4 regions of the Actinomadura sp. NEAU-AAG7 genome follow, and region 3 is predicted to be linked to each of the others. Evidence: riboswitches for the same ligand, from Rfam matches in the RefSeq annotation. Region 3 holds a riboswitch; each other region holds the start of a gene.
The links. Region 3 has a riboswitch for cobalamin ahead of KLI87_RS19035 (ABC transporter substrate-binding protein). Riboswitches for the same ligand answer to the same signal wherever they lie in the genome.

Region 1 (7,035 bases), on a different contig from region 3:
GGCCTCGTCCGCGCGGTCGAGCAGGTTCAGCCTGTTCTCGACCAGGGCGGGCCGGTGCAGTCCCCGCTCGTCCGCGACCCGCAGGACGGCCTCCAGCTTCGCGCGGTCCACGTTGCTGACCCCGTAGGCGCGGATCCGCCCTTCGTCCTGCGCCCGGCTGAACGCCTCGACGGTCTCCTCGACCGGCGTGACCGGGTCGGGGACGTGGGACAGGAACAGGTCCACGCGGCCGAGGCGCTCGATGCTGCGCGCCAGCCGCTTCTCGATGTGGCCCCGGGAGAGGTCGACGCCGCGCGACCCGTCCGGCCTGCTGATCAGGCCCACCTTCGTGGAGACGACCACGCCCTCGGGGCGGCGGTCGTGCAGCCAGCGCCCGACGGTCTTCTCGCTCTCGCCGCCGCCGTAGGAGTCGGCGGTGTCGATCGTGTCGATGCCGAGGTCCCATGCCTCGTCGAGGCGCTGGAGGCCCTGCTCGGGGGTCAGCCCGTGCCCGCGGGTGCTCGCGGACGCGCCGACGCCGCCGATGGAGCCGGCGCCGAACACGAACTCGCTGATCCGGATCCCGGACGTGCCGAGGGGGAGCGTGCGCATGATCCTGGTTCCTTTCTTCCGTGGCGTTCTCAGTCGATCGTCGAGAGCGTCTCGACGGCGGCGGCGTGCAGCGCGGGCGCGGCGGCGAGGAAGTCGGCGCTGCCCGGGGTCCACGGCCGGCCGCGGGTGTCGGTGACGACGCCGCCCGCCTCGGCGACCAGCAGCGCGCCCGCGAGCAGGCCGGAGCGCACCTGGCTGAACTGCCAGAACGCGTCCATCCGCCCGGCCGCGACGTGCAGGAGCTGGAGCGTCGCGGGCACCGAGACCCGGACCACCATCGCGGTGTCGAGCATCGCCGTGACCGACGCGCCGATGCGGGCGAAGGTCTCGGCGCTCTCGCCCGGCCTGGCCTGGCCGGTGCCGACGAGCGCGCCGTCCAGGCGCCGCTTGGGGGAGGGCCGCAGCGGCGCGCCGTCGCGGAACGCGCCGCCCGACCGGACGGCGGTGTAGGTCTCGCCGCTCGGCGGCAGGTGCACGGCGGTGAGGACGGGGACGTTGTCGCGCACCAGCGTCGCGGTGACGCCCCAGTCGGCGATCCCGTGGACGTGGTTGACGTTGCCCTCGACCGGGTCGGTCACCCACCACTCGCCGCCGGGCAGCGGGCCGCCCTCCAACTCGTCCTCGACCCATCCGGCGCCCGGGCGCAGCCGCGTCAGCTCCGGCCGCAGGATCGCCAGCGCCGCCTCGTCGTTGGCGTGGATCCCGGCCACCACCTCCTCGCGTCCCGCGAGGTGGGCGGTCGTGTCGAAGCGCCCGGCCAGGTGCGCCCCCGCCGCCTGGACCGCCGCCGCGACCTGCGCCACCAGCGCCCGGTCCTCCTCGTACGCGGCGGTCCCGGCCGCCGCCTGTTGTTCGATCCGCATGTCCCACTCCTTCGTTCGGGTCGGTGAGCCCGACAGTAGGAGCGGTTCGCGGCTGTGACCAGTGCATGTTTGGTAGGGCTAGATTTACTCCGGTGCACTTGGATCTGAATCTGCTGACCGCGCTGGACGCCCTGCTGGAGGAGAACAGCGTCGCCGCCGCGGCCGAACGGCTGAACCTCTCCGCGCCCGCCATGAGCCGCACGCTCGGCCGGATCAGGCGCGTCACCGGCGACCAGATCCTCGTCCGCACCGGCCGGACGATGATCCCGACACCGCACGCGCTGGCGATCCGCGCCGAGGTCCACGACCTCGTCCAGCGGGCGCGCGGCGTCCTGGAACCCGAGCGCGAACTCGACCTCGCGAACCTCTCGCGGGTCTTCACCGTGCGCGGGCACGACGCGGTCATGACGGCGATCGCGCCCGACCTGCTCGGCACCGTCCGCGAGCGGGCCCCCGGCGTCGCGGTCCGGCTGCTCGGCGAGGCGGCCGGCGACACCAGCGACCTGCGGCACGGGCGGGTCGACCTGGAGATCGGCGCCGCCGAGCCGGACCCGCCCGAGATCACCCATGTGACCGTCGGGCACGACCGGCTCGTCGCGGTGCTCGGCCCCGGCCACCCGGCCGGGGAGGGCGAGCTGACGCCCGCGCGGTTCGCGGGGGCCGACCACGTCCTCGTGTCGCGGCGGGGCAGGCTCCGCGACCCCGTCGACCGGGTCCTGGAGGAGCGGGGGCTGCGCCGCCGCGTCGTCGCGTCCGTGCCGACGAGCACGGCGGCGCTGTACCTGGTCGCGCGCAGCGAGCTGGTCGTCGCGGTGCCCGAGCGGATGTGCCGCCCGACGCTGCGCGTCCTCGGGCTCCGCACCCGGCCGCTGCCGTTCGACCTGCCGCCGGTGCCGATCGTCCTGGCCTGGCACCAGCGCTACGACAACGACCGGGCGCACGCGTGGCTGCGCGCCCGCATCCGCGAGGCGCTCGCCTTCGACGACCGCGCTAGCGGGTGATGCCCTCCCGGACGCGGCGCGCCGCCGCCACCAGGTTCCGCAGCGACGCCTCCGCCTCCGGGTAGGCGCGGGTCTTCAGCCCGCAGTCGGGGTTCACCCACAAGCGGCCGGGCTCCACGACCCGCAGCGCGCGCCGCAGGTTCTCCTCCATCTCCTCGGCCGACGGGACGCGCGGCGAGTGGATGTCGTAGACGCCCGGCCCGATGCCGTTCGCGTATCCGGCGGCGCGCAGGTCGGCGACCAGCTCCATGTGGGAGCGGGCCGCCTCGACGCTGGTCACGTCCGCGTCCAGCGCGCCGATCGCCTCGATGATCTCGCCGAACTCCGCGTAGCACATGTGCGTGTGGATCTGGGTGGCGTCCGCGACGCCCGAGGTCGCGAGCCGGAACGCGCCGACCGCCCAGTCCAGGTAGGCGTCGTGGTCGGCGCGGCGCGGCGGCAGCAGCTCGCGCAGCGCGGGCTCGTCGACCTGGATGATCCCGATCCCGGCGGCCTCCAGGTCGGCGACCTCGTCGCGCAGCGCCAGCGCGACCTGCCGGGCGGTATCGGCGAGCGGCTGGTCGTCGCGGACGAACGACCAGGCCAGCATCGTGACCGGGCCCGTCAGCATGCCCTTCACCGGCCGGTCCGTCAGCGACTGCGCGTAGGCGGCCCACTCCACCGTCATCGGACGCGGCCGGGCGACGTCGCCGTGCAGGATCGGCGGCCGGACGCAGCGCGTCCCGTAGGACTGCACCCAGCCGTGCTCGGTCGCGGCGTACCCGTCGAGCTGCTCGGCGAAGTACTGCACCATGTCGTTGCGCTCGGGCTCGCCGTGCACGAGCACGTCCAGGCCCAGCTCCTCCTGCAACGCGATGACGTGCGCGATCTCCTCGCGCATCGCCGCGGTGTAGGCGGCCGCGGACAGCCGCCCGGCGCGGCGGTCGGCGCGGGCCCGGCGGATGCTCGCGGTCTGCGGGAACGACCCGATCGTGGTCGTCGCCAGCTCGGGCAGGCCGAGCGCGTCCCGCTGGGCGGCGAAGCGCGCGGCGCGGTCGCCCCGGCGCGCCTCCGCGAGTCCGCTCGCGAACCCGTCCAGGCGCTCGCGGACGCGGGGGTCGGCCGCCGCCGGGGCCCGCCCGCCGCTCTCGTCCGGGACGTGCTCGCGCAGCGCCCGGCCGAGCGCGACGACCTCGCCGACCTTCTGCCGGGCGAACGCGAGCCGCTCCCGGACGTCCGGCGCGAGCGCCTCCTCCGCGTCCAGGTCGAGCGGGACGTGCAGCAGCGAGCACGACGTGCCCACCACGACCCGGTCGCACAGCCCGAGCAGCGCCGCGCAGACGGCCTTGGCCCGGCGCCGGTCGGCGCGCCACACGTTGCGGCCGTCCACGACGCCCGCGACGACGGTCTTGCGCGGCAGCCCGGCGACCGAGGCGAGCACGTCCAGGTTCTCCGGGCCCGCGACGAAGTCCAGGCCGACGGCCTCGACGCGGGACCCGGCCAGGGCGCGCAGCGACGCGGCGCCGACCGTCCCGAAGTAGGTCGCCACCAGCAGGCGCGGCCGGCTGGGCAGCGCGCCGAGCCGCTCGTAGACGCGGGCCAGCGCGGCGACCTCCTCCTCGCTCCGGTCGGCGACCAGGGCGGGCTCGTCGAGCTGCACCCACGCCGCCCCCGCGCCCGACAGCCGCTCCAGCAGCTCCGCGTAGACCTCGACCAGGTCGTCCAGCAGGTCGAGCGGGCGGAACCCCTCCGGCGCGTCCGGCGCGGCCTTGGCCAGCAGCAGGTAGCTCAGCGGCCCGACCAGCACCGGCCGTGTCTCGATGCCGAGTTCTTTGGCCTCCCGGTACTCCGCGACCGGCTTGGCGGCGGGCCCGTCGGCCAGCCGGAACCGGGTGCCGAGCCCCACCTCGGGGACGATGAAGTGGTAGTTGGTGTCGAACCACTTGGTCATCTCCAGCGCCGGGAGGTCCCGCGCGCCGCGCGCCATCGCGAAGTACCGGTCGAGGCCGGACAGGTGCCGGTAGCGGTCCGGGACGGCGTCGACCAGCACGCTCGTGTCGAGCACCTGGTCGTAGAAGGAGAACGTGTTGGAGGGGACCGCGTCGAGCCCGGCGTCGCGCAGCGTCCGCCACGTCCGGGCGCGCAGGTCGGCGCCGGCGCGCTCCAGGGCGGCGGCGTCGAGGCGCCCGGCCCAGTGCTCCTCGGTGGCGAACTTCAGCTCGCGCCGCTCACCGATGCGCGGGTATCCGAGGATCGTCGTGTTCATGGCAGCTTCCCTCGCTGAGCCACAGTGCGGAGACGCGAAGGGGGGACGGCCAGGTGCGCGCGCCGCCGGCCCTCCCGCGAGGCCGCAGACCACCGCGCGCCGGGCGGCGCGCGGGTGGAGGCAGGTCTTCGGACTCGCGGGCGCCGCTTCCCTGAGGAAGCGCCCTACTGGCCGTCGCTTCCCAGGCCCGGAGGCCCAGTGCGTGTTGACGGCGGTCGTTCCCGCTCACCGCTGCGGGGCAGTCCCGGATTCGCACCGGGTTCCCTCTTGCGACGCTCGCACCCGTGCGGGGACGAGCGAACCATCCACGTTCCCGAGTGTAGCCAGAAGAGGGGCGGCCCTCATGCTCGTGGGCCGCCCCTCCTGCGCCGCGCCGCGGCTCAGTAGGCGATGCAGGTGGCCATCGCGTTGGTCGCGGTTCCGGCGATGATCAGCGCCGTGGTGATCCCGGTCATGACGGCGAGACGCGTCTTGCGCATGCGGTGCCCCTTCGTTGTTGATCTTGGTATTTCATGATCATTCTTGGCGGCGGCGACCGTCAAGGGGTATCCGCGGGCGTTGACTTCGGGCGGGGGCGGGCACAGGATCGACGGGATGGCTGAGCCGGTGCGGCTGCTGGTGGTGGGCAGCGTCAACATGGACCTGACGGTCACCGTGCCGCGGCTGCCCGGGTGCGGCGAGACCGTGCTGGGCTTCGAGGCGACCCACGGGCCCGGCGGGAAGGGCGCGAACCAGGCGGTGGCCGCGCGGCGGCTCGGCGCCGCCGTCCGCATGGCCGGGCTGGTGGGCGACGACGCGCACGGCGCGGAGCTGCGCGCGGCCCTCGCCGCCGAGGGCGTCGACGCGTCCGGCGTCGGCGTCGCCCCCGGGGCGGCGACCGGCATCGCCATGATCATGGTCAGGCCGGACGGCGACAACGCGATCGCGGTCGCGCCCGGCGCCAACGCGGCGCTCGGCCCCGACGTGCGCCAGGCCGTGGCGGGCGGCGGGTCCGCGCTGCTCCTGCAACTGGAGATCCCGGTGGCGGCCTGCGAGGCCGCCGCCGAGGAGGCGCGGCGGCACGGCATGCTCGTGGCGCTGAACGCGGCGCCCGCCCCGGCGGTCGTGGACGCGCCGGTGGCGCGGCTGCTCCGGCTGGTGGACCTGCTGATCGTCAACGAGGGCGAGGCGGCCGCGCTGGGCGGGGACGGGACCGCCGCCGGGCTGCGGCGGCTCGGCCCTGACCGGGTGGTCGTGACCCTCGGCGCGGACGGTGCCGCCGGGGCCGACGCCGAGGGCGCGTTCCAGGTCGCGGCGTTCCCGGTGCCGGCGGTCGACGCGGTCGGCGCCGGCGACGCCTTCTGCGCCGCGCTGACCGTGGGGGTCGCGGCGGGCCTGCCGCTGCGCGCGGCCGCGCGGCGGGCGTGCGCGGCGGGCGCCCTCGCCGTGACGCGGCGCGGCGCGCAGGGCTCGCTTCCGCGCGCCGCCGACGTCGACGCGCTGCTCGACCGAAGTTGATCTTGATATGCTCGAAGGAGCCGTTCGCGCACGTGGCGTGGGCGCCGCTCCCGGCCCCCGCCATCGCCCGCCGGAGGGGGACCGATGAGAGCGCTGCCCTACGTCCCCTTCGGCCCCGGTCTCGACGACCGGCCGCACGTGTTCGTCGACGGGCTCCGCACCCCGCGCACCGTCCTGGAACTCAGCCACTGGCCGGGCAACCGGACCCCCGCCCACCTGAAGGACGACGTCAGCACCCAGTCCGTCCTGCGCCTGCTCGGGCTGCCGGAGGCCGAGCGGGCGGAACTGCTCGCGGACGCGAGCGCGGTCACCTGCGACCACTACGACGTGGACGGGCTCCTGAGCGTTCTGTGCCTGGTCAGCCCCGACTTCACGGCCCGGCACCGCGACCTGCTCGCACGGACGGCGCTGTGCGGCGACTTCGACGTCCACACCGGCGAGGAGCCCGTGCGCGCGTGCCTGGCGCTGCTGGCGGCCGAGCGCGAGATCAGCGCCGCGACGGAGTTCCGGTCGGTCGGGCAGGCCACGACGGCGCTGTTCGCCGGGATGCTGGAGGTCGCCGAGGAGTGCCTGCTCGACCCCGGTGCCTGGCGCGACGGCTGGGCCGCCGAGTGGGAGGACGTGGAACGTTCGATGCGCTCCCCGGTCGAGATCGAGGAGCGGGGCGACCTGGCGGTCTTCGAGGACACCGCCGAGCCGCTGCACGAGTACGCCGTCCACGCGCGCACGGAGGCGGGCCACGTGCTGCGGCTCCGCGCCGACGGCCGGCACAGCCTCCGCTTCCGGTACGAGAACTTCGTCGATCTGCGGTCGCGGCGTCCCGGCCCGCGTGTCCGGG
Region 2 (7,035 bases), on a different contig from region 3:
CGGGGTTGCCGAACTTCACGTGCGAGCTCGTCCCCATGTCGAGGTCCATCTTCCACTCGATCAGCCCGTAGGCGGAGTCGTCCCAGATCAGGACGGTGATCGGGATGTTCTCGCGGACGGCGGTCTCCAGCTCCTGCGAGTTCATCAGGAACGCGCCGTCGCCGGTCGCCGCGAGCACCCGCCGGTCGGGGCGGGCGAGCTTGGCGGCGATCGCGCCCGGCACCGCGAACCCCATGGACGACAGCCCGTTCGACACCAGCAGCGTGTTCGGCTCGTAGGTCGGGTACATGCGCGCCATCCACATCTTCACCGCGCCGGTGTCGGCGAGCACGATGTCGTCGCGTCCCATGGCGGCGCGGACGTCGGCGACGATGCGGCGCGGCGAGAGCGGGAACCCGTCCTCGACCGCGCCCTCGGCCAGCTCCTCGCTCATCAGCCGGCGGATCTCGCGGCCCGTCCCGTTGACGTCGAAGCGGCGGTGGACGGCCTCGGCGAGCGCGTGCAGCGAGCGCGAGAGGTCGCCCTGGATGCCGACCTCGACCGGGTAGTGGTCGTCGACCTCGGCGGGGAACTGGTGGATGTGGATGATCTTCTTGTCGGCGGCCGGGTTGATCTTGACCGGGTCGAACTCCTGGAGTTCGTAGCCCACGGCGATCAGCACGTCCGCCTCGTCGAAGCCGAAGTTCACGTAGTCGTGCCGCATGAACCCGACGGCGCCGAGCGCGTGCCGGTGGTCGTCGGGGAACACGCCCTTGCCGTTGAACGTGGTCGCGACCGGCAGCCCGAGCAGCTCGGAGAAGTGCACGAGCGCCTCGCCCGCGCCCGCGCGGGCCGCGCCGTGCCCGGCGAGGATGATCGGCTGCCGGGCGAGCGCGATCACGTCCGCCGCCCGCGCGATCTGGGACGCCGACGGCTCCTGCGGGCGGACGACGTTGACCTTCAGCGGCTTGAGGTCGGCGGCGACCTTCGCGGACTCCACGTCCTCGGGGATCGCCAGGTACACCGCGCCGGGACGCTCGGTCTGCGCCGTCTTGAACGCCTTGCGCACCATCTCGGGCAGCGCCTCGGCCGTCGGCGCCAGCTCCGACCACTTGGTGATCGGGCGGAACAGGGACACGAGGTCGACGATCTGGTGCGACTCCTTGTAGATCCGGTCCAGCCCCACCTGCGCGGAGATCGCGACGACCGGGGTGCTGTTGGTGGTCGCGTCCGCGACGCCGAGTTGCAGGTTGATCGCGCCGGGCCCGAGCGTGGCCGAGGCGACCCCCGCCCGGCCGGTCAGCCGCCCGTAGATCTCGGCCATGAACGCCGCGCCCTGCTCGTGCCGGACGAGCACGTACCGGATGGAGGACTCGTTCAGCGCGTGGACGAAGTGGATGTTCTCCTCACCCGGGATGCCGAAGACGTACTCGACCCCCTCCGCCTCCAGGGTCCTGACGAGCAGCCGGGCCGCGTCCTGCTGCTCCGGCGCGCCCTCCGGGCCGTCCGCTCCGGACGCGGAAACCCCTTCCCCTGCGGATCCGGCTTCCCCTACGGGCGTGGTCTCCCGTACGGACGCGGCTTGCTCAGCGGACATCGTGTGCCCATCTCCACTCTCTGATCGCTATCCGGGAAGCCGGGTTTCCCGCTCCCCAAAGGGTCAGCCCCCGGCCCGTCCCTCCCATTCCTCTCCGCACTGTGCGATCCCTCACGTGCCATTTCGAGCGGGCCGAAAAGGGGCGGGCAGGCCGAGGGGCCGCGGCGTACGCCGCGGCCCCTCGGGTCGTGCTCGCTGCTGCTATGCCTCCCGGAGCGAGGTGAGCAGGGTCCGCCAGGCGGCCTGCGTCAGCACCAGCGCGGGCCCGGCGGGGTCCTTGGAGTCGCGGACCGCGCGCAGGTCACTGGCCAGGGTGGCCACCTCGACGCACTGGTCTCCGCTGCCGCTGTGGGACGACTTGCGCCAGCACGCTCCGGTGAGTTCGCGCTGCAGGTTGGTCACGGGCTGCTCCTTGCTGCCTCGGCGATGAGGTGCGCGGAATCCTCGGGGGACAGGGCCTCCGCCTCGATCCGATCGAAGCGGTCCCTATGTTTTGCTATTTCCTCGGCGCTCTCAAGGTAAACGTCGCCCATGGTGCCCTCGACGTAGGCGATATCGGGGTCCGCGGCGTTCGGATACGACAATATGGTGAAACGTCCGTCAAGGCCCGCATGCTCCTGCGCTGTATAAGGAAGTACCTGAACGCACACGGATGGGCGAGTTTCCGCGGCCAGGTTGAGCGCCTCCAACTGGGCGCGCATGACCTCGGGCCCGCCGATCTGCCGGTGCAGCACCGACTCATCGAAGATCACGTGCAGCTTCGGCGCGTTCTCGCGGTCCAGCAGCGCCTGCCGGATCGTGCGCGCGGAGATCCGCCGCTCGATCTCCTCCTGCGCGGGCAGCAGCCGCCCGGCGGTGATGACGGCGCGGGAGTACTGCTCGATCTGGAGCAGCCCGTGGATGAGCTGCGGATCCCAGGTGCGGATGTGCGACGCCTCGTCCTCCAGCGCGACGTAGCTGCCGGTGAAGACGTCCTGGTACGCGGTCCACCAGCCGCGCTGGCCCGCCTGCCGGGCGAGCGTGATGAGCGCGTCCCTGGCCGGGCTCGGGACCCCGTACAGGTCGAGGATGTCGGCGATGTCGCCGGGACGCGGCCGGGTCTGGCTCGTCTCCAGCCGGGACACGGTGGCCCGCGACCAGTCGAGCCGGTCCGCGACCTCCTGCAGGGTCAGCCGCTGCTCCTCGCGCAGCTTTCGCAGTTCCCGGGCCAGCCGGCGGCCACGAACCGTTGGTCGGTAGGTCATGAGAGTGGAGTCTCCCCACTCTGGCGCCGCCCCACAACGCGAATGGCGAACCCGGAGCCCCGGGCAGAGCAATCTCCTCAAGGCGGTTGCGAACGTGAGATTCTCACGGGAGTCTGGACGCTGTGACCAACCGGGGACTTAAAGTAACCGACGAAGGTCGCGCGTTCCCGAGCGCGTAGACCACGGGAGGACCCGTGAAGACCTCGCCCGACATCACCGGCGGCACCATCCCCGCGGCGCCGCCGTCCCGGACGCCCGCCGGCGCGAGACCCGGCCGGGCGTGGGCGCTGCCCCGCGGCCCCGGCTGCGCCGGGCACGCGCGCCGCGTCCTCGCCGGCGCGCTCGCCGCGGTGGGCGCGACCCGCGACGTGGTCGCCGACGCCCGGCTCATGGTCAGCGAGCTGGCCACCAACGCCTACCAGCACGCCGGCGACCACGGCCCGCACGAGCTATGGCTCGACCACGACGGCCTGGGGGAGGCCCGCTGCGCGGTCTTCGACGCCTACGCCGAGGCGTTCTCCGCCGCCCCCGCCGACGCGTTCGCCGATCCCCTCACCGACCCGCTCTCCGACACGCGGCTGCCCGGCTACTCCTGGACGTCCGGCGACTGCGGGCGGGGGCTCAGCATCGTCCGGGAGCTGTCGGAGGGCCGCTGGGGCATGCAGCGGGCGCTGTCGCGGCTCGGGCCGCCCGTCCGGGGCAAGGCCGTCTGGTTCGCGGTGCCCGCGCGCGGCCCCGGCGGCCCGTCCCTCCTCGGCACCTGACCCGCGCGGGGGGCGCCCGGCGGGCGCGATCCGCTCGGGTGTGCGATCCTGTGCCTTGCGACGGAAGCGGAGGAACCCGGTGCGAATCCGGGGCTGTCCCGCAACTGTGACCAGGGGAGTTCCCCCTCGCTCGCGCCACGGCCGCCCTCCGGGACGGCTGGAAGGCCGAGGGGGAGCCGTGATCCGGGAGCCAGGAGACTCCGGCCGTCGGACAGGAACCGCCACGGGCGTGGACACCCGAGGAAAGGACGACCAGGCATGCCCCCTGCCGAAGCGACGCCGCCCCGCGAGCGCGGCCGCGCCGCGCGCTACCCCTTCTCCGCCGTGGTCGGAATGGCCGACCTCAAGCTCGCGCTGCTGATCAACGCCGTGTCCCCGGGCGTCGGCGGCGTGCTGGTGCGCGGTGAGAAGGGCACCGCCAAGTCGACGATCGTCCGCGCGCTGGCCGCGCTGCTGCCGCCGGTCGCGGTCGCCGACGGCTGCCGGTTCTCCTGCGACCCGCGGGCGTCCGATCCGGGCTGCCCCGACGCCCCGCACGGCGGCGCCGGGCGGGAGCGGGCGGCGCGGCTGGTCGAGCTGCCGGTGGGCGCCTCGGAGGACCGGCTCACCGGGTCGCTGGACATCGAGCGCGCGCTGACCGAGGGCGTGAAGGCGTTCGAGCCGGGCCTGCTCGCGGCGGCGCACCGGGGCGTCCTGTACGTGGACGAGGTCAACCTGCTGCACGACCACCTGGTCGACCTGCTGCTGGACGCGGCGGCGATGGGCGAGTCCCATGTGGAGCGCGAGGGCGTGTCGGTGCGGCACGCGGCGCGGTTCCTGCTGGTCGGGACCATGAACCCGGAGGAGGGCGAGCTGCGCCCGCAGCTCCTCGATCGGTTCGGGCTGACGGTCGAGGTGGCCGCGACCCGCGATCCCGCCGAGCGCGCGGAGGTCGTCCGGCGGCGGCTGCGCTTCGAGGACGACCCGGAGGGCTTCGCCGCGGGCTGGGCCGGGGAGGAGGCCGCGCTGGCCGGGCGGATCGCCGCCGCCCGCGACCGGCTGCCCGGCGTCGAGCTGACCGACACGGCGCTCCGCCAGATCACGGCGGTGTGCGCCTCGTTCGAGGTGGACGGGCTGCGCGCCGACCTGGTCACGGCGCGGGCGGCGATCGCGCTGGCCGCCTGGCACGGCCGGGCCGCGGTCGACGCCGACGACGTGCGCACCGCCGCGCGCCTCGCCTTGCCGCACCGCCGCCGCCGCGACCCGTTCGACGCGCCCGGCCTCGACCGGCAGAAGCTCGACGAGGTCCTGGACGAGCACGGCGACCCCGACCCCGACCCCGAGCCGCCTGACGACGGCCCCGACGGTCCCGACGGATCGGGTGGGCCTGACGGGCCGGGCGGGGGCGCGCCCGGGGACGACCTCCCCCAGGAAGGCGGGGAGCCGTCGGAGCCGTCGGAGCCGTCCGTGGGGAGCGGCCAGGGACGGTCGTCGGACACCGAGCCCGCCCCGGCCGACGCCGCATACAGACCCCGCCTGTTCACCGTGCCCGGCGTGGGCGCGGGCGCTCCGGGACGCCGCTCCAAGGCGCGCAGCCCGTACGGACGCGTGTCCGGTGCCCGTCCGGGAGCGCGCGGGCTGCACCTCACCGCGACGCTCCGGGCCGCCGCACCGCACCAGGTCGCGCGCGGGCGCGCCGGCCGGGGGCTGGTCGTGACCCCGGACGACCTGAGGGAGGCGGTCCGGGACGGCCGCGAGGGCAACCTCGTGCTGTTCGTCGTGGACGCGAGCGGGTCGATGGCGGCGCGCAAGCGGATGCGCGCGGTCAAGGGCGCGGTGCTCAGCCTGCTCCTGGACGCCTACCAGCGGCGCGACAAGGTCGGGCTCATCACGTTCCGGGGCGCGGACGCGGAGCTGGCGCTGCCGCCGACGTCCTCGGTCGAGGCCGGGGCGCGGCGGCTGGAGCGGCTGCCGACCGGCGGCCGGACGCCGCTGTCGGCCGGCCTGCTGCGCGCCGCCGAGGTGCTGCGGGTGGAGCGGCTGCGCGACCCGGCCCGCCGTCCGCTGCTGGTCGTGGTCACCGACGGGCGCGCCACGCACGGACCGGACCCGGCCAGGACCGCGGGCCTGCTCGCGGGCGCGCTCGGCGGCGGGGCGTCGGTCGTCGTCGACTGCGAGTCGGGGCCGGTGCGGCTCGGGCTCGCGGGCGCGCTCGGCGCGCGGCTCGGCGCGGAGGTCGTGCACCTCGACCGGCTGGGCGCGGACGCGCTCGCCGGGGTCGTCCGGGACGCGCGGAGCGTCGCGTGAGTGTCGCGTGATTGTCATGGGCCACCGGATGAAGGGCGGGGACTGAGATGCCGCAGGGCAAGCCGGAGTACGTGCCGAAGGACGGGATGACGACGCGGGAGCGCCGCAACCGTCCGCTGGTGATGGTCCACACGGGGCCGGGCAAGGGCAAGTCGACCGCCGCGTTCGGGCTCGCGCTGCGGGCGTGGAACCAGGGCTGGCCGATCGGGGTGTTCCAGTTCGTCAAGTCGGCGAAGTGGCGCATCGGCGAGGAGAACGCGCTGCTCGCGCTGGGCCGCCTGCACGCCGAGACCGGCGAGGGCGGGCCGGTGTTCTGGACGAAGATGGGCGAGGGCTGGTCGTGGATCCAGCGGCCCGGCGCCGAGGCCGACCACGAGGCCGACGCGCGCGAGGGCTGGGAGCAGATCAAGCGCGACCTCGCCGCCGAGACCTACCGCCTCTACGTCCTGGACGAGTTCACCTACCCGATGAAGTGGGGCTGGGTCGATGTCGAGGACGTCGTCGCCGCGCTCCGCGACCGGCCCGGCAACCAGCACGTCGTGATCACCGGCCGGGACGCCGACCCGAGGCTGGTGGAGTTCGCCGACCTCGTCACCGAGATGGGCAAGGTCCGGCACCCGATGGACCGGGGCCAGAAGGGCCAGAAGGGCATCGAGTGGTGATCGGGTGGTGAGCGCGGTCCCGCGCATCGTCGTCGCCGCGCCCTCGTCGGGGAGCGGCAAGACGACCGTGGCGACCGGGCTGATGGCCGCGTTCACCGCGCGCGGCCTCGCGGTGTCCCCGCACAAGGTGGGCCCGGACTACATCGACCCCGGGTACCACGCGCTCGCCACGGGCCGCCCCGGGCGCAACCTCGATCCGTGGCTGACGTCCGAGGAGCTGGTCGTCCCGCTGTTCCTGCACGGCGCGGCGGGCGCTGGCCTCGCGGTCGTCGAGGGCGTGATGGGCCTGTACGACGGCGCCGCCGGGCCGGCGACGTCGGGCTCGCCGGGCGGCGGGGACTACGCGTCCACCGCGCACGTCGCGACGCTGCTGGACGCCCCGGTCGTGCTGGTCGTGGACGCCTCGGCGGCGGCCGGGCGCTCGGTCGCGGCGCTCGTGCACGGGTTCCGCTCGTTCGGGACGGCCCGGGTCGGCGGCGTGATCCTCAACCGGCTCGGCTCGG
Region 3 (7,035 bases):
CGTTGACCCGGTAGACCCGGGCCAGGAGTTCCGGGGTCAGGACCTCGCCGGGCGGGCCGTCCGCCAGCAGGGCTCCCTCGTGGAGGACGCAGAGGCGGTCGCAGAACGCGGCGGCCAGGTTCAGGTCGTGCAGGGCGATCAGGGCGGTGGCGCCCAGGCCGCGGACCAGGCGCAGAGCGTCGATCTGGTGGCGCAGGTCCAGGTGGTTGGTGGGTTCGTCCAAGACCAGCGCGGCGGGACGTTGGGCCAGGGCGCGGGCGATGAGCACGCGTTGCTTCTCGCCGCCGGAGAGGCGGTCGAAGGGGGCCTCCGCCAGGTGCGCGACGTCCAGTTCGGCGAGCGAGCGCAGAATGATGTCGCGGTCGTTCGCGTCGTCGCCCTGGAAGGCGCGTTTGTGCGGGGTGCGGCCCATCGCCGCCACGTCGTAGACGGTCAGTTCGAAGTCGCCGGGCGTTTCCTGGAGAACGGCGGCCAGCCGCCGCGCGAGCCTTTTCCCCGGCATTCGCCAGACGTCCTCGCCGTCCAGGAGTATTCGGCCCGAGGTGGGGCGCGATGCCCGGTAGAACGTGCGGAGAAGGGTGGACTTCCCGGCGCCGTTGGGGCCGACCAGGCCGACGACCTCGCCGGGGGCGATGTCCAGGGAGACCGCGTCGACCAGGGTCCGGCCGTCCATGGCGACCGACACCTTCTCGGCCCGCAGCGCTACCGTCATCGGGCCGCCTTCCGGCGCATCAGCCAGAGGAAGAAGGGGCCGCCGACCAGGGCGGTGAGGACGCCGACGGGGATCTCCTCCGGCGCGACGAGCGTGCGCGCGGCCAGGTCGGCGAGGATCAGGAACGCCGCGCCGAGCAGCGCGACGGCCGGGAGCGCGCGGCGGTGGTCGGCGCCGACCAGCAGCCGCACCACGTGCGGCATCATCAGCCCGACGAACCCGATCGAGCCGCTGACCGCCACGACCGCGCCGATCATCAGCGCGACCAGCACGAACAGGGACGCGCGGAACCGGTGCACGTCCAGGCCCAGCGCCGCGGCGGCCTCCTCCCCGGCCAGCAGCAGGTTCAGGTGCCGGGACACCCCCAGCAGGACCGCGGTCCCGGCCAGCACGATCACGGCCGGGATCCACACGACCGTCCACCGCGTCCCGGCCAGGCCGCCCAGCATCCACCGCAGCGCCGACTCGGCCGCGCGCGGGTCGTCGGAGCTGATCACCAGGTAGCTCGCGACCGCCGACAGCACCTCGGCCGTGGCGACCCCCGCGAGCACGAGGCGCACCGTGGTCATCCGCCCGCCCGAGCGGGCCAGCAGGTAGACCGCGACCAGCGCCGCGAGCGCGCCGCAGAAGGCGGCGAGCGGGAGCGAGAACGCCCCGAACCAGGCCAGGTGGAACACCACGACCGTCACCGCGCCGACCGTCGCGCCCGACGAGACGCCGAGCAGCATCGGGTCGGCGAGCGGGTTGCGGACGAGGGCCTGGAGCGCCGTCCCGCACACCGACAGGCCCGCCCCCACCACGCCGCACAGCAGGACCCGGGGCAGCCGCACGTCGATCACGATCGTCTCGCGGACCGGCGGCCACGCCGGGTCGGCCAGCGCCGGGTGCGCCCGGTGCAGCAGGATGCCCCAGACCTGGTCCGGCGGGACGCGGACGGATCCGACCGCGACCCCCGCCGTCGCCGCCGCCAGCACCAGCGCGCCGAGGCAGGCGAGCACCAGCGCGTATCCGGCACGCCGGACGCCGGTCACGCGAAGCGGTCCGGGTGCAGCTGCCGGGCGAGCGACTCCACCGCGCCGGCCGCCCGCACGCCGGTCACCGTGGACGACAGCGGCAGCACCGCGAACCGGCGGTTCCTGATCGCGGGGACGTCCTTCAGCACGGGGTTCGACAGCAGGAACCGCTTCTTCGCCTCGGCGCTCTGGTCGCCGTAGTCATAGATCAGGACGACGTCCGGCGCCCGCTCGGCGAACTGCTCGAACGAGACGTCCCCGTAGGGTTTGCGCACGTCGGAGAACAGGTTGGCGCCGCCCGCCAGCCGGATGATCTCGTTGCCGATCCCGGCGCCCCCGGCGGTGAAGACCGTCTTGTCGCCGCTGTCGTAGACGGCGACCCTGGTCGGCGCGGTGCCGGTGGTCTTGCTCTTGACCCGGTCCAGGACGGCACGTAGCGCGTTGATCCGCTTTTCCGCGCGCTCGGGCACACCGAAGATCTTGGCGATGGTCCGGATCTCCTCCTCGACCGTCGCCATCGTCACCGGGCCCCGGGGGCACTCCTCGATGTTGAGGTGGGTGTCGATCCCGGCCTCGCGCAGGGCCGGCCGGCCACGGCCCTCCTTCTCGTCGAACGTGCTGGACCAGCCGCCGTAGACGAAGTCGGGCTCGGCCGCCAGCAGCGCCTCGAAGGACGGGTACTCCTTGGACAGCACCTTCACCCGGTCATAGGCGGCCTGGAACTCCGGCAGGACGCGGTCGTCGAGGAAGCCCGTCCCCACCATGGAGCGCTCCAGCCCGAGCGCCAGCATCACCTCGGTCGCGTGCTGGTTCAGCGACACCGCGCGCCGGGGCGGCCGTTCGTAGGTGGTCGTGACCCCGCAGTTCGCCACCGTCACCGGGAATCCGGGCGGCGCCGCCCCGCTCCCGCCCACCGCGTCCGTACCGGTGGAACCGCATCCGCCCGCCAGCAGGGCCGCGGCGGCCAGCAGCCCCGCGAGTCGTGCCCATGGCATCCCGCTCTCCTCTCTGGGGAGATCCGCCCCAGGTCAGTTGAGGAGGCGACCGCGTGAGTCTCCTGGCTCTCGGGTCAACGCTCGTCCCGGCCTTCCCTGCCGCTCGCGCGGTGGTGGCCTCGCTCGGGATCCGCTCGCCGATCACAGTGGCGGGACCGCGCCGGATTCGCACCGGCTTCCTCGTTCCGCCGTCGCCTACCCGCACATGGTGGCACACCTCGCTCTTGCCACAAAGTCGCAATAAGCCCGAATCGCCTGGTCGCCGCTCTGTCGGAGGCGGGGCGCAGCGTGCGGGCGCCCCGGCGGCCGGTCAAGGGGTGGACCGGCCGCCGGGGCGCGGCGCGAGGGGGGCGTCAGCGGGCGCAGCCCGCCAGTTCGGGGGTGGTGGGCTTGGTGTCGGCGCCGCCGAAGAACAGCGCCGAGCACTGCTGGAGGAAGGCCGGGTTCTCCTCGGGGATCCAGTGGCCGCTGTCGGGGGCGACGACCGTGCGGACGTCGGTGGCGACGGCGCCGAAGGACTGCCCGACGGCGGGGCCGAACACGTCCGCCGCGCCCATGGCGAGGACCGGGATCGTCAGCTTCTGCTCCGCCAGCCTCTTGTTGTCGGCGGCGTTGGTCGGGTAGGCGCGGTAGTAGTCGAACCCGGCGCTGCGGTGGGCGGCGTCGGAGTAGGCGTCGATGTAGGTCGACTGGGCGATCGCCTTCGGGTACTTGGCGGCGGCGAACAGCCAGCCCAGGTAGGTCGAGACGTGCGCCCGGTCGTTCACGAGCTGCTCGGGGACCGGCGCCGCGGTCATGTTGAACTGGAAGTGCCAGCTCAGGCCGTACGCGGACTCCAGCCCGAAGCCGTTGAGCGGGGCTTCGAGGACGGCCATGCGCGAGACGCCGCCGGGGAAGTTGCGGGCGTAGGGGTAGGCGACCAGCGCGCCGACGTCGTGGCCGAGGATCGCGACGTTGTCGTAGCCGAGCTTGGTCACGCCCTGGTGGAGCTTCGCCGCGACCGTGACCAGGTCGTACTTGCGGTCGGTGGGGATGGAGGACCTGCCGAGGCCCGGCAGGTCGAAGGCGATCACCGTGTGGGTCTTGGCGAGTTCGGGCATGACCTCGTGCCACTCGTACCAGGTCTCGGGCCACCCGTGCAGCAGCACCAGGGCGGGCCCCTGGCCGCCCTTGACGTAGTGCAGCGACCCTCCGTCGACCGGGACGAACCCGTGGCGGAAACCGCGCAGCCCCGCCAGGTCGCCCTGGCCGGGCAGCGCCGCCGGCCTGGACGCGGGGGACGCGGTGGCGGCCGTCGTGCCGAACAGCAGCGCGGCGACGGCCACGACCGCGCCGATGACGAGGCCCAGCCCGCGGGCGGGCCTCCGCGCGCCCGCCCCGTCGAGATTTCGCTTGGTATTCATGCCAGGCTCCCCTCCACATATGCAACACATGCGATCCCCGATCACCGGCGCCACTGACGCCGCCTCGGATATTACGGGGGCTGCCCATGGGAATGAAGTGGCCGCGACGATCTTCGCCGCCGGGCCGCGAATTGAGCACGAACGAAGAAATCGGGTCACCTACGGTGCCGCAGTGATCACTCAATCCCTATTGGGTCGGCGAATCGCGCCCTAGCCGGAACCGGCCAATCCCGGCCTTGCCGGTTTCGATGCCGGCGCGCCCCGCATGACCTTCGGTGACGGCACGGCGACGACGAGAAGCGGCCGAGAAATCCTGGCGGTTCTCAGGGGCCGTACAAGGGGAGCGTGTCGGACAGGCCGATCATCTCCAGCAACTGCACGAGTTCGGCATTCGGGCGGTACAGCCTTATCTCATGGCCCAGGCGGCGTGCCGTGAGCTGCATGCGCAGCAGAATTTCCAGCGTCGCCATATTCGGGCCCGCCGAGCCGCCGAGGTCGCACACGACCTCGCGGGGCGCCGCGTCCGACTCCCGCAGGGCCTCGCGCAGCCGCTCGCAGGGGTCGTCACCGGGGGTCGCGGCGTCCAGCCGGATGAAGACGGGGACGGCGTCCTGCTCGGGTCGCTCCATGCGCGGTCGCTCCCATGATCGAGGGCCCCCGAGGACCGGCCGTTTGCGGTAGCGCCCCATGCTCACACCCGCCGCCGCCCGCCGCCATCTCGTGCCGTGCGCACCCGGCCGGCGGCCGCCCGCACGATCGGAGATTTCCGCCGATCAGCGGGTGATTAGCCTCGGGAAGGTCGCCGGAATGCCACCGTCCGCGATGCACGCATCCGGCCGGTACGAGTCTGGACGCACCGAGGAGGGACCGTCCCATGCGCGTACGAATGTCCCGACCAGGGGCAGCCCGCAGGCCCCAGGCACCGTCGTGAGCCCCCGCCGATCCGACCCGCTCATCAGGCCCACGCTGATCGACATCGGGGCCCGGCTGATGTCGGAGGAGGGCCCTCGCGCCCTGTCGACCCGGCGGCTGGCGGCCGAGGCCGGATGCTCCACGATGGCCGTCTACACCCATTTCGGCGGCATGAGCGGGCTCGTCCGCGAAATGGTCCACGAGGGCTTCGCCCGGCTCCAGGTCCACTTCTCCCATGTCCTCGACACCTCCGATCCCGTCGCGGACATGGCGCTGCTCGGCCGCGCCTACCGCTACAACGCCCACCGCAATCCGCATCTGTACAGCATCATGTTCGGCACCTCGACCCACGCCGGTTTCTCGCTCACCGAAGAGGACCGCCAATACGGCCGATACACGCTCGCGAAGGTCGTCCACACCGCGCACCGCTGCATCACCGACGGACGCTTCAGCACCGACGATCCCGAGCTGGTCGCCCACCACATGTGGACGGCGCTCCACGGCCTGGTGACGCTCGAACTCGGCCATTACCTCATTCCCCCCTACGACCCCGACACGTGCTTCGAGAGCCAGCTCGTGAACCTCATGACGAGCGCGGGCGACAGCCGCGCGGCGGCGTCCGGGTCGGTCGCCGCGTCGCTGCTCCGGCTGGTCGGCGAGGTCGAGGACGTCAATGGCGACGCCCGCGCCGAAGGGGCCGCGCGCCCGTGAACGGCCGGACGCCACTCCAGCAATCCAGAAGGTGCCCGGTCGCGGGCGGGCTGCGACGGTGAATTCCAGTGCGGACAGAGACTGAAGGAGATGATCGGGTGGGTGCCAAGATCGGAAACCGCGCGGTACTGCTCGGTGGAAGCATCGCCGCCCTGTTCGCGGCGCGGGCGCTGGCGGAGGGGTACGAGGAGGTCGTCCTGGTCGACCGGGACGAGTTGGTCGGGGTGCGGGAGGTGCGCCGGGGAGCGCCGCAGGGCCGCCACATCAACGGCCTGCTGGCGCGCGGGTCGCGGGCCATGGAGGAGATGTTCCCCGAGATCACGGCGGAGCTCGTCAGGGACGGCTGCCCGCTGACGGACCTCGCGGGGACCGTCCGCTGGTACTTCAACGGGGTGCCGCTCCAGCAGACCCGTGCCGGGTTGACCAACGTGGCGGCCAGGCGTCCGCTCATGGAGGCGCACGTCCGCGAGCGGGTGCAGGCGTACGAGAACGTCACGTTCATGGAGAAGCACGACGTCCTCGGTCTCGTGACCAACGACGACAACTCCCGCGTCATCGGCGCGCGCGTCCAGCCGCGCGACACCGAGGGCGAGGAGATCGTGCTGGACGCCGACCTCGTCATCGACGCCACCGGGCGCGGCTCGCGCTCCCCCGTCTGGCTCACCGAACTCGGCTACGGCCGGGTGCAGGAGGACGGGGCGAAGATCGGGCTCGGGTACGCCAGCCGCCACTACGTCCTGAAGTCCGACCCGTTCGGCAAGGACCACTCGATCATCGTGGTGGCCTCGCCCGACCGCCCCCGCGGCGCGATCTTCACCAAGACCGACCACGGCACCGTCGAGTTGACCACCTACGGCATCCTCGGCGACCACCCGCCGACCGACCCCGAGGGGTTCACCGCCTTCGTCAAGACGCTGGCGGCACCGGAGATCTACGAGTCGATCGTGGACGCGAAGGCGATCGACGACCCGGCCCTCTACAAGTTCCCGACCACGCTGCGCCGCCGCTACGAGAAGTTCAACCGGTTCCCCGAGGGCTTCCTCATCATCGGCGACGCGGTCTGCACCCCGAACCCCGTCTTCGCCCAGGCGCAGACGCTGGCCGCCCTGGAGGCGCTGGCGCTGCTCAAGCACATGCGGAGCGGGAAGGCGCCGTCCTCGCTGGAGTTCATGCGCGAGGTCGGCCAGATCATCGACCCGGCGTGGGAGATGACCCGCGGCATCGACCTCAGCTTCCCCGGCGTCGAGGGGGAGCGCAGCCGGAAGCTGAAGATGATGCAGGCGTACATG
Region 4 (7,035 bases), on a different contig from region 3:
GGCCAGCTCGACGTGCCTGTCGTGACTCTTGGCGACCAGGGTCACGACGGACGCGCCGGATTCGCGCAGGGCGGCGACCTGGGGGTCGTCGGCCGCCTGCACACCGGCCCGGCGGGTCGCGCCGAACGCGGTGAGCTGCGCGTGCCTCAGGTCGAGCTCGGTTCGAGCCCGCCTGAAGAACTCTGTGTCCTTCGGATTGGCACCCGGCCAGCCGCCCTCGATGAAGCCGATGCCCAGGTCGTCGAGGTGCCGTGCGATGGCGAGCTTGTCGGCCACGGAGAGGTTGAGCCCCTCCTGCTGCGAGCCGTCGCGCAGGGTGGTGTCGTAGACGTGGAATGCGTCGCCTTGCATGGTGTGGACCCCCAGGGACCAGCGCCAGGGCACAAAAAAGACCCCTCACGGACGTGAGAGGTCTGCGCGCCGGCGGTGTCCCGTTTAGATGCCGGCGCGCCAGCCGATAATCACGAAGCTGTGGCGCATGATGCGCCCAGTCTGCCACACCGTCCACAACGGACGCACATCCGTCTCACTTGCCGAGACGAATGTGCGTCCACCAGCGGATCAGGCGATCTTATGGACCCAGCCGTAGGGGTCGGGACGGGTGCCGTACTGGATGCCGATCAGCTCCTCGCGCAGCCGCATGGACACCTCCCCGGGCTCGCCGTCGCCGATCCGCCACTCCCGGTCGGAGCCCTTGACGTGGCCGACGGGGCTGATGATCGCGGCGGTGCCGCAGCCGAACACCTCGGTGATCTCGCCGGACGCGCAGCCCGCCTCCCACTCGTCCACGTTGATCTTGCCCTCCTCGGCCGGGATCCCGAGCCCGGGGGCCAGTCGCAGCATGGAGTCGCGGGTGATCCCGGCGAGGAGGGTGCCGGTGAGCGCGGGCGTGAGCAGCCGGGCGTTCGAGCCGGAGCCGTAGACGAACATGAGGTTCATCGAGCCGACCTCCTCGACCCAGCGGTGCTCCACCGCGTCGAGCCAGACGACCTGGTCGCAGCCGTGCTCGACGGCCTGGGCCTGGCCCGCGAACGACGCCGCGTAGTTGCCGCCGGTCTTGGCCTCGCCGGTGCCGCCCGGCGCGGCGCGCGTGTAGTCCTGCGACAGCCACACCGAGACCGGCTTGACGCCGCGCGGGTAGTACAGGCCGGACGGGGACGCGATGATCGTGAATAGGTAGTCGCTCGCCGGGCTGTTCACGCCGAGCGTGGGCGTGGTGGCGAACATGTTGGGCCGGATGTAGAGGCTGTGCCCCTCGGTGTCGGGCACCCACGCCTTGTCGGTGCCGACCAGCAGCTCGACCGCCCGGACGAACAGCTCCTCGGGGATCTGCGGCATCGCCATCCGCCGCGCCGACCGGTTCATCCGCGCGGCGTTCATGTAGGGGCGGAAGGTGACGATCGAGCCGTCCGGCTGCTTGTAGGCCTTGAGGCCCTCGAACAGCTCCTGGGCGTAGTGGAAGACGTGGCTGGCCGGGTCCATCGGGATCGGGCCGTAGGGCTGGAGGCGCGCGTCGTACCAGCCCCGGTCCGCGGAGTACCGGATGGTGATCATGTGGTCGGTGAAGTGCCGGCCGAAGCCCGGATCGGCCAGGACGCGCGCCCGCTCGTCCGCGGTGGCCGGGCGCTCGGTCAGCGTGATCTCGAAGTCCAGGGTGTCGCTCATCGCGGTTGTCCTCTCCCGGATCGCCGGTACGGCCCCGTTGCCGCCCCGACGTCTCTAGTCCTTATTGTCGTACTTCGTCTAGACCTACTCCTTCGCACGCGGCACGCCGAAATCCGGACGCGCCGCGAGGCGCGCCCGGAGTGTCCCTGGTCAGCCGGGGAGGCGCGCCCTAGCCGGCTACTCGCCCGGCGATGGCGTCGCCGATCTCGGTCGTCGAGCGCGCCCCGAGCGCGGCGCGCCCGGCGAGGTCGGCGGAGACGGCCCGCTCGACGCGGCGGGCGGCCTCGGCCGCGCCGACGTGGTCGAGCAGCATCGCGACGGACAGGATCGTCGCGGTCGGGTCGGCCTTGCCCTGCCCCGCGATGTCGGGCGCGCTGCCGTGCACCGGCTCGAACATCGACGGCGCGGTACCGGCCGGGTTGACGTTGCCGGACGCGGCGAGCCCGATGCCCCCGGCGATCGCGGCGCCGAGGTCGGTGATGATGTCGCCGAACAGGTTGTCGGTGACGATCACGTCGTAGCGCGCGGGCTGGCTGACGAAGAACATGGTGGCCGCGTCGACATGACAGTAGTCGGTGCTGACCTGCGGGTACTCCTCCGCCACGCGCGCCAGGACGCGCTGGTAGAGATCACCGGCGAACGTGAGGACGTTGTCCTTGTGGACGAGCGTGAGCTTGCGGCGCGGCCGGGACGCGGCGACCTCGAAGGCGTAGCGGATGACCCGCTCGACCCCGTGGGCGGTGTTGACGCTCTCCTGCGTCGCGACCTCGTGGGCGGTGCCCTTGCGCAGGACGCCGCCGACCCCGGTGTAGGGCCCCTCGGTGCCCTCGCGGACGACGACCATGTCGATGTCGTCCGGCGTGGCGCCCGCCAGCGGCGTCGCGACGCCCGGGAACAGCTTCACCGGGCGGAGGTTGACGTAGTGGTCGAGTTCGAACCGCGCCCGCAGCAGCAGGCCGCGCTCCAGCGTCCCGCTCGGCACGCTCGGGTCGCCGACGGCGCCGAGCAGGATGACCTCCTGGTCGCGCAGCTCCGCCAGCACCGAGTCGGGCAGCGTCTCGCCCGTCCGGTGCCAGCGCGCGGCGCCGAGGTCGTAGGAGGTCCGCTCGAACTTCAGGTCGCTGGAGGGGGCGACGGCGTCGAGGACCTTCAGCCCCTCGGCGACCACCTCGGGGCCGATCCCGTCACCGGGGATGACGGCCAGACGAATGCTGCGGGAAGCCATGGCGCGCACTCTACTGCAAACGTCTCATTGCTTGGGCTTCCATCTCAGATCTCGGGACGAACACGGTGCGACCAGGGCATGTCAGGCGCGGTGCGCGTCCGATGCCGATCGTTCGCGCCGACGCTTTCGGGGCCACACCGGTACAGCGTCCAGGCGACTTGACGCGTGGCGCCCCAAAAGGGGACGCTCTGTCCGACAAGTAAAGATTCGAGGCGACGGTGCGCAGGAACCTGGTGCGATTCCAGGACGGTCCCGCCACTGTGACCAGGGAGTCTCCCCCGCTTCACGACCACGGCCGCCCGCGCGGCTGGAAGGTCGGAGGGAGACGGCGATCTGGGAGTCAGGACACTGACCCGTCGTCCTCCCGCTACCGGGGCGAGTGAACCCCGTGAGGAGACCCGACATGGCCCAGCAAGCCGTCCCGTCCGCGAGCCCGGCCACGCCCGCGGCGCGGCCCGCGCCCCTTCCGCTGCGCGTCCCCGTCCGCGAGATCCTGCCCTGGGCGGTGCTCGCCGCCGTGCTGGGCGTCGTCCTGATCTACTTCGTCGGCGCGGAGCAGGGCGCCACCTCCCTGTTCGGCGGGACGTGGGTGCACGAGTTCACCCACGACGGCCGGCACCTGCTCGGCTTCCCCTGCCACTGAGCCGCGCGCATGATGAGATCTCTGCTGGTCCGCGGCATGCTCGTCGGAATCGCCGCGGCCGGTGCCGCGCTGCTCATCGCCTGGCTGTACGGCGAGCCGCAGGTCGGCCACGCCATCGCGTTCGAGGAGGCCAAGGCGCACGCCGCGCACGAGGGCCACGAACCGGAGGTCGTCAGCCGGGGCGTCCAGAAGACCGCCGGGCTGATCACGGCGATGGCCGTCTACGGGGTGGCGCTGGGCGGGCTGTTCTCGATCGCCTTCGCGTTCGCCTACGGACGGCTCGGCCGGCTCGGCGCGCGCGCCACGGCCGCGCTGGTCGCCCTCGCCGGGTTCGTGGCGGTCGAGCTCGTCCCGTTCCTGAAGTACCCGGCGACGCCCCCGGCGGTCGGCAACCCGGGCACCATCGGGAGCCGGACGGCGCTGTACTTCTGCATGGTCGCGCTCGGCATCCTCGCCACCACGGCGGCGGTGATCGTGTGCCGGCGGCTGGTGCCCCGGGTCGGCGTCTGGAACGCCGTCACCGCGTCCACCGCCGGGTTCGCCGTGGTGGTCGCGGTCGTCTACCGGGTCACGCCCCGGCCGGACGCGATCCCCGAGCACTTCCCGGCCACGGTCCTGTGGGACTTCCGGGTCGCCTCGCTCGGCGTCCAGCTCGTCCTGTGGGCGACGATCGGGCTGCTGTTCGGCTACCTGACCGAGCGGGCGTTCGCCCGCCATCCGTCCCGCGTCGCGGTCCCCGCGAACGCCTGAACCCCTGCCCGCCCCGTCGCGTCAGCGGCGGGGCAGCAGGGCGCAGTCCCCGCACATCTCCCCGCCGGGCGGCACCCGGTAGTAGAGGCAGCAGCTGCGCCGGACGAAGCCGCCCCCGACGAACCCGCCCGTGCCCGCCAGCGGCTCGCGGCCGAGCAGTTCCCGGACGAGCGCGGCGCGCCCCGGGTCGGGCGGGCCGACGTTGAGGCTCCCGGCGAGCGCGGACGCCGCGTTCCCCCACAGCAGGCCGTCGGCGAGGCCGGTGAACGTCAGCATCGTCTCGCGCAGGGGCCTGAGCTGCCCGTCCACGACCACTTCGACGAGGAGGCCGGCGGCCTGGGCGGTCCCGCCCGCCCGCCATCCCGCCGGGCGGGCGAGCCAGAGCGCGACGGGCGCACCGGGCGCCCACCGCCAGTGCAGCCCGGACAGGTCGGGGACGAGGCCGCGCGCCGCCGCCGCGGCCATCGGCGACCACAGCCGGGACGCGAGCCCCTGGAACAGGATCGACGCGGCCACGCGCCGCTCGGTGGTGCCGAGCCGCTCGGCGTACAGGTCGGTCAGCCCGATCAGCCGGTCGCGGTCCCGCTCGGGGAACGGCCGCCAGGTCGGGTCGGCGTCCTCGGCGGGGTCGGTGCCGATCTCGAAGTAGGGGCCGAGTCGCGCGACCGCGCGCAGCGCGTCCGCGACCTCGGCGGGATCGGCCTCGGCCGCGTCGTCGAGGGGCATCCGCCCACACTAACGCGACCAGGGACCGCCCCCGGATGGGGCGGTCCCTGGTCGGCGAGACGCCTATCGGGCCGGGTGGCCGCCGTTGTCGCGGCGGTCCAGGGCGGTCTGCAGGGCGCGGGCCGCCTCCTCCCGCTCGTCGTCGGCGGGGGCGGCGTTCATGGTGACGTCGTTCATCTCAGGTTCGCTCCGATTCGCTGGTCTGTCGTGCCGCGGTGGCCGCCGGTGAGACCCGTGGATCGCACGGTCCGGCGAGGATCGGACTCACGGCCAGGCGAAACCTCCGCAGCGGGTGCCGGCCTGCCGATGATCAGGCCCCGCTGCGGCAGCGAAGGATTACCACGAAGCGCCGCATGACTACCGCCACGGTACCCGCGATGACGCCCGCTGTCCCGACCTGTGGCAGAAAATCCCACATTCTGAGACGACCAGGCGACGGGGCAAGCCGTCGGAGGACCTCAGCCGTCACGCGAGCGCGTGACCTGAGCGGTGGGGCGACGCCGGAGGCGAGCCCACCGGGAAGATCGCGAAGCGATGCCGCGCTCGCCCAAGGGCGGTCAGCGTGCGAGCCGCCAGGCGAGCACGCCGGGCCGGGATCGCGACGAAACAGCCGCGCTCGCACGAGATCGCTCAGCGTACGGGCCCTCAGAGAGCACGCCGGGCCGGGATCGCGAGAAAACCGCGCTCGCATAAGACCGGTCAGGTGGGCGAACCGCTAGGCGAGCCCGCCTGGGCCGGGATTGAAGTCAACATGTCCGCGTCCGCACGATCGCGGCCCGAGGGGACGAGCCGCCAGGCAGGTCCCCTCGGGCCGTGATCTCACGAGTTCAGCTCAGCTCGACGCGGCGGCCCATGTCGGCGCCGACCTCGGCGGAGATGGCGTCGACGAGCTTGGGGGCGATGGCGGAGTCGACGGTGAGGGCGATCAGCGCGCGGCCGCCCTTGGCGTCGCGGCCGACCTGCATGCCGGCGATGTTGACCTGCTCGTCGCCGATCAGCTTGCCGACGGCGCCGACGATGCCGGGCCGGTCGACGTAGGAGAAGAACGCCATGTGCGCGGTCGGGACCAGCTCCATGTTGTAGCCGTTGATCTCGATGATCCGCTCGGCGTGCTTGGGGCCGGTGAGCGTGCCGGACACCGACACCACGGTGCCGTCGGACATCGTGCCGCGCACCTGCACGACGTTGCGCCAGTCGGGGCTGTCCTCGCTGGTGGTGAGGGTGACCTCGACGCCGCGGTCGCGGGCCAGCAGGGGCGCGTTGACGAAGGTCACGGCCTCCTCGGTCACGTCCACGAACACGCCCTTGAGCGCGGCCAGCTCCAGCACCTTGACGTCGTGCTCGGCGATCTCGCCGCGGACGACGACGTCGAGCCGGACGGGGACGCCGCCGGCGAGCGCGGTGAAGATCCGGCCGAGCTTCTCGGCGAGCGGCAGGCCGGGCTTGACGTCCTCGGCGACGGCGCCGCCCTGGACGTTCACCGCGTCCGGGACGAACTCGCCCGACAGGGCCAGCTTGACCGACCGCGCGACCTGCGTGCCCGCCTTCTCCTGCGCCTCGTGGGTGCTGGCGCCGAGGTGCGGGGTGACGACGACGGCGTCGTGGTGGAACAGCGGGCTCTCGGTGCACGGCTCGGTGCTGAACACGTCGATGCCAGCGCCGGCGACGCGGCCGTCCTTGAGCGCGAGGTCGAGCGCCTCCTCGTCGACGATCCCGCCGCGCGCGGCGTTGACGATCCGCACGTTCGGCTTGACCAGGTGCAGCTCGCGGTCGCCGATGAGGCCGAGGGTCTCGGGGGTCTTGGGCAGGTGGACGGTGATGAAGTCGCTCTCGGCGAGCAGCTCGTCGAGCGTGACGAGCCGGACGCCGAGCTGCGCCGCGCGGGCGGCCTGCACGTAGGGGTCGAACGCGATCACGTTCATGTCGAACGCGGCGAGGCGCTGGGCGACCAGGACGCCGATGCGGCCGAGGCCGAGGACGCCGACGGTCTTGCCCTGGAGCTCGACGCCGGTGTACTTGGAGCGCT

Region 1: it holds a riboswitch for cobalamin, as region 3 does, so the genes downstream of both, metE (5-methyltetrahydropteroyltriglutamate--homocysteine S-methyltransferase) here and KLI87_RS19035 (ABC transporter substrate-binding protein) in region 3, are expected to answer to the same signal.
Region 2: it holds a riboswitch for cobalamin, as region 3 does, so the genes downstream of both, KLI87_RS11135 (putative cobaltochelatase) here and KLI87_RS19035 (ABC transporter substrate-binding protein) in region 3, are expected to answer to the same signal.
Region 4: it holds a riboswitch for cobalamin, as region 3 does, so the genes downstream of both, KLI87_RS36590 (CbtB domain-containing protein) here and KLI87_RS19035 (ABC transporter substrate-binding protein) in region 3, are expected to answer to the same signal.

The regions. Positions count from the first base shown of each region.
Region 1 covers NZ_JAHFZY010000002.1:548,951-555,985, reverse strand. The annotation lists gene KLI87_RS11950 (aldo/keto reductase) at 1-591, opposite strand, end outside; gene KLI87_RS11945 (inositol monophosphatase family protein) at 621-1,454, opposite strand; gene KLI87_RS11940 (LysR family transcriptional regulator) at 1,547-2,455, shown strand; gene metE (5-methyltetrahydropteroyltriglutamate--homocysteine S-methyltransferase) at 2,445-4,700, opposite strand; cobalamin riboswitch at 4,802-5,021, opposite strand; gene KLI87_RS11930 (ribokinase) at 5,295-6,197, shown strand; gene KLI87_RS11925 (DUF6687 family protein) at 6,282-7,035, shown strand, end outside.
Region 2 covers NZ_JAHFZY010000002.1:385,472-392,506, reverse strand. The annotation lists gene KLI87_RS11155 (acetolactate synthase large subunit) at 1-1,576, opposite strand, end outside; gene KLI87_RS11150 (DUF397 domain-containing protein) at 1,778-1,978, opposite strand; gene KLI87_RS11145 (helix-turn-helix transcriptional regulator) at 1,975-2,820, opposite strand; gene KLI87_RS11140 (ATP-binding protein) at 3,015-3,584, shown strand; cobalamin riboswitch at 3,654-3,785, shown strand; gene KLI87_RS11135 (putative cobaltochelatase) at 3,843-5,870, shown strand; gene cobO (cob(I)yrinic acid a,c-diamide adenosyltransferase) at 5,918-6,532, shown strand; gene KLI87_RS11125 (cobyrinate a,c-diamide synthase) at 6,540-7,035, shown strand, end outside.
Region 3 covers NZ_JAHFZY010000004.1:14,092-21,126, reverse strand. The annotation lists gene KLI87_RS19045 (ABC transporter ATP-binding protein) at 1-712, opposite strand, end outside; gene KLI87_RS19040 (iron ABC transporter permease) at 709-1,743, opposite strand; gene KLI87_RS19035 (ABC transporter substrate-binding protein) at 1,740-2,720, opposite strand; cobalamin riboswitch at 2,755-2,954, opposite strand; gene KLI87_RS19030 (alpha/beta fold hydrolase) at 3,074-4,123, opposite strand; gene KLI87_RS19025 (STAS domain-containing protein) at 4,447-4,752, opposite strand; gene KLI87_RS19020 (TetR/AcrR family transcriptional regulator) at 5,051-5,746, shown strand; gene KLI87_RS19015 (NAD(P)/FAD-dependent oxidoreductase) at 5,845-7,035, shown strand, end outside.
Region 4 covers NZ_JAHFZY010000011.1:52,564-59,598, reverse strand. The annotation lists gene cimA (citramalate synthase) at 1-351, opposite strand, end outside; gene KLI87_RS36600 (branched-chain amino acid aminotransferase) at 562-1,665, opposite strand; gene KLI87_RS36595 (3-isopropylmalate dehydrogenase) at 1,835-2,890, opposite strand; cobalamin riboswitch at 3,090-3,263, shown strand; gene KLI87_RS36590 (CbtB domain-containing protein) at 3,294-3,533, shown strand; gene KLI87_RS36585 (CbtA family protein) at 3,543-4,283, shown strand; gene KLI87_RS36580 ((2Fe-2S)-binding protein) at 4,305-5,009, opposite strand; gene serA (phosphoglycerate dehydrogenase) at 5,837-7,035, opposite strand, start outside.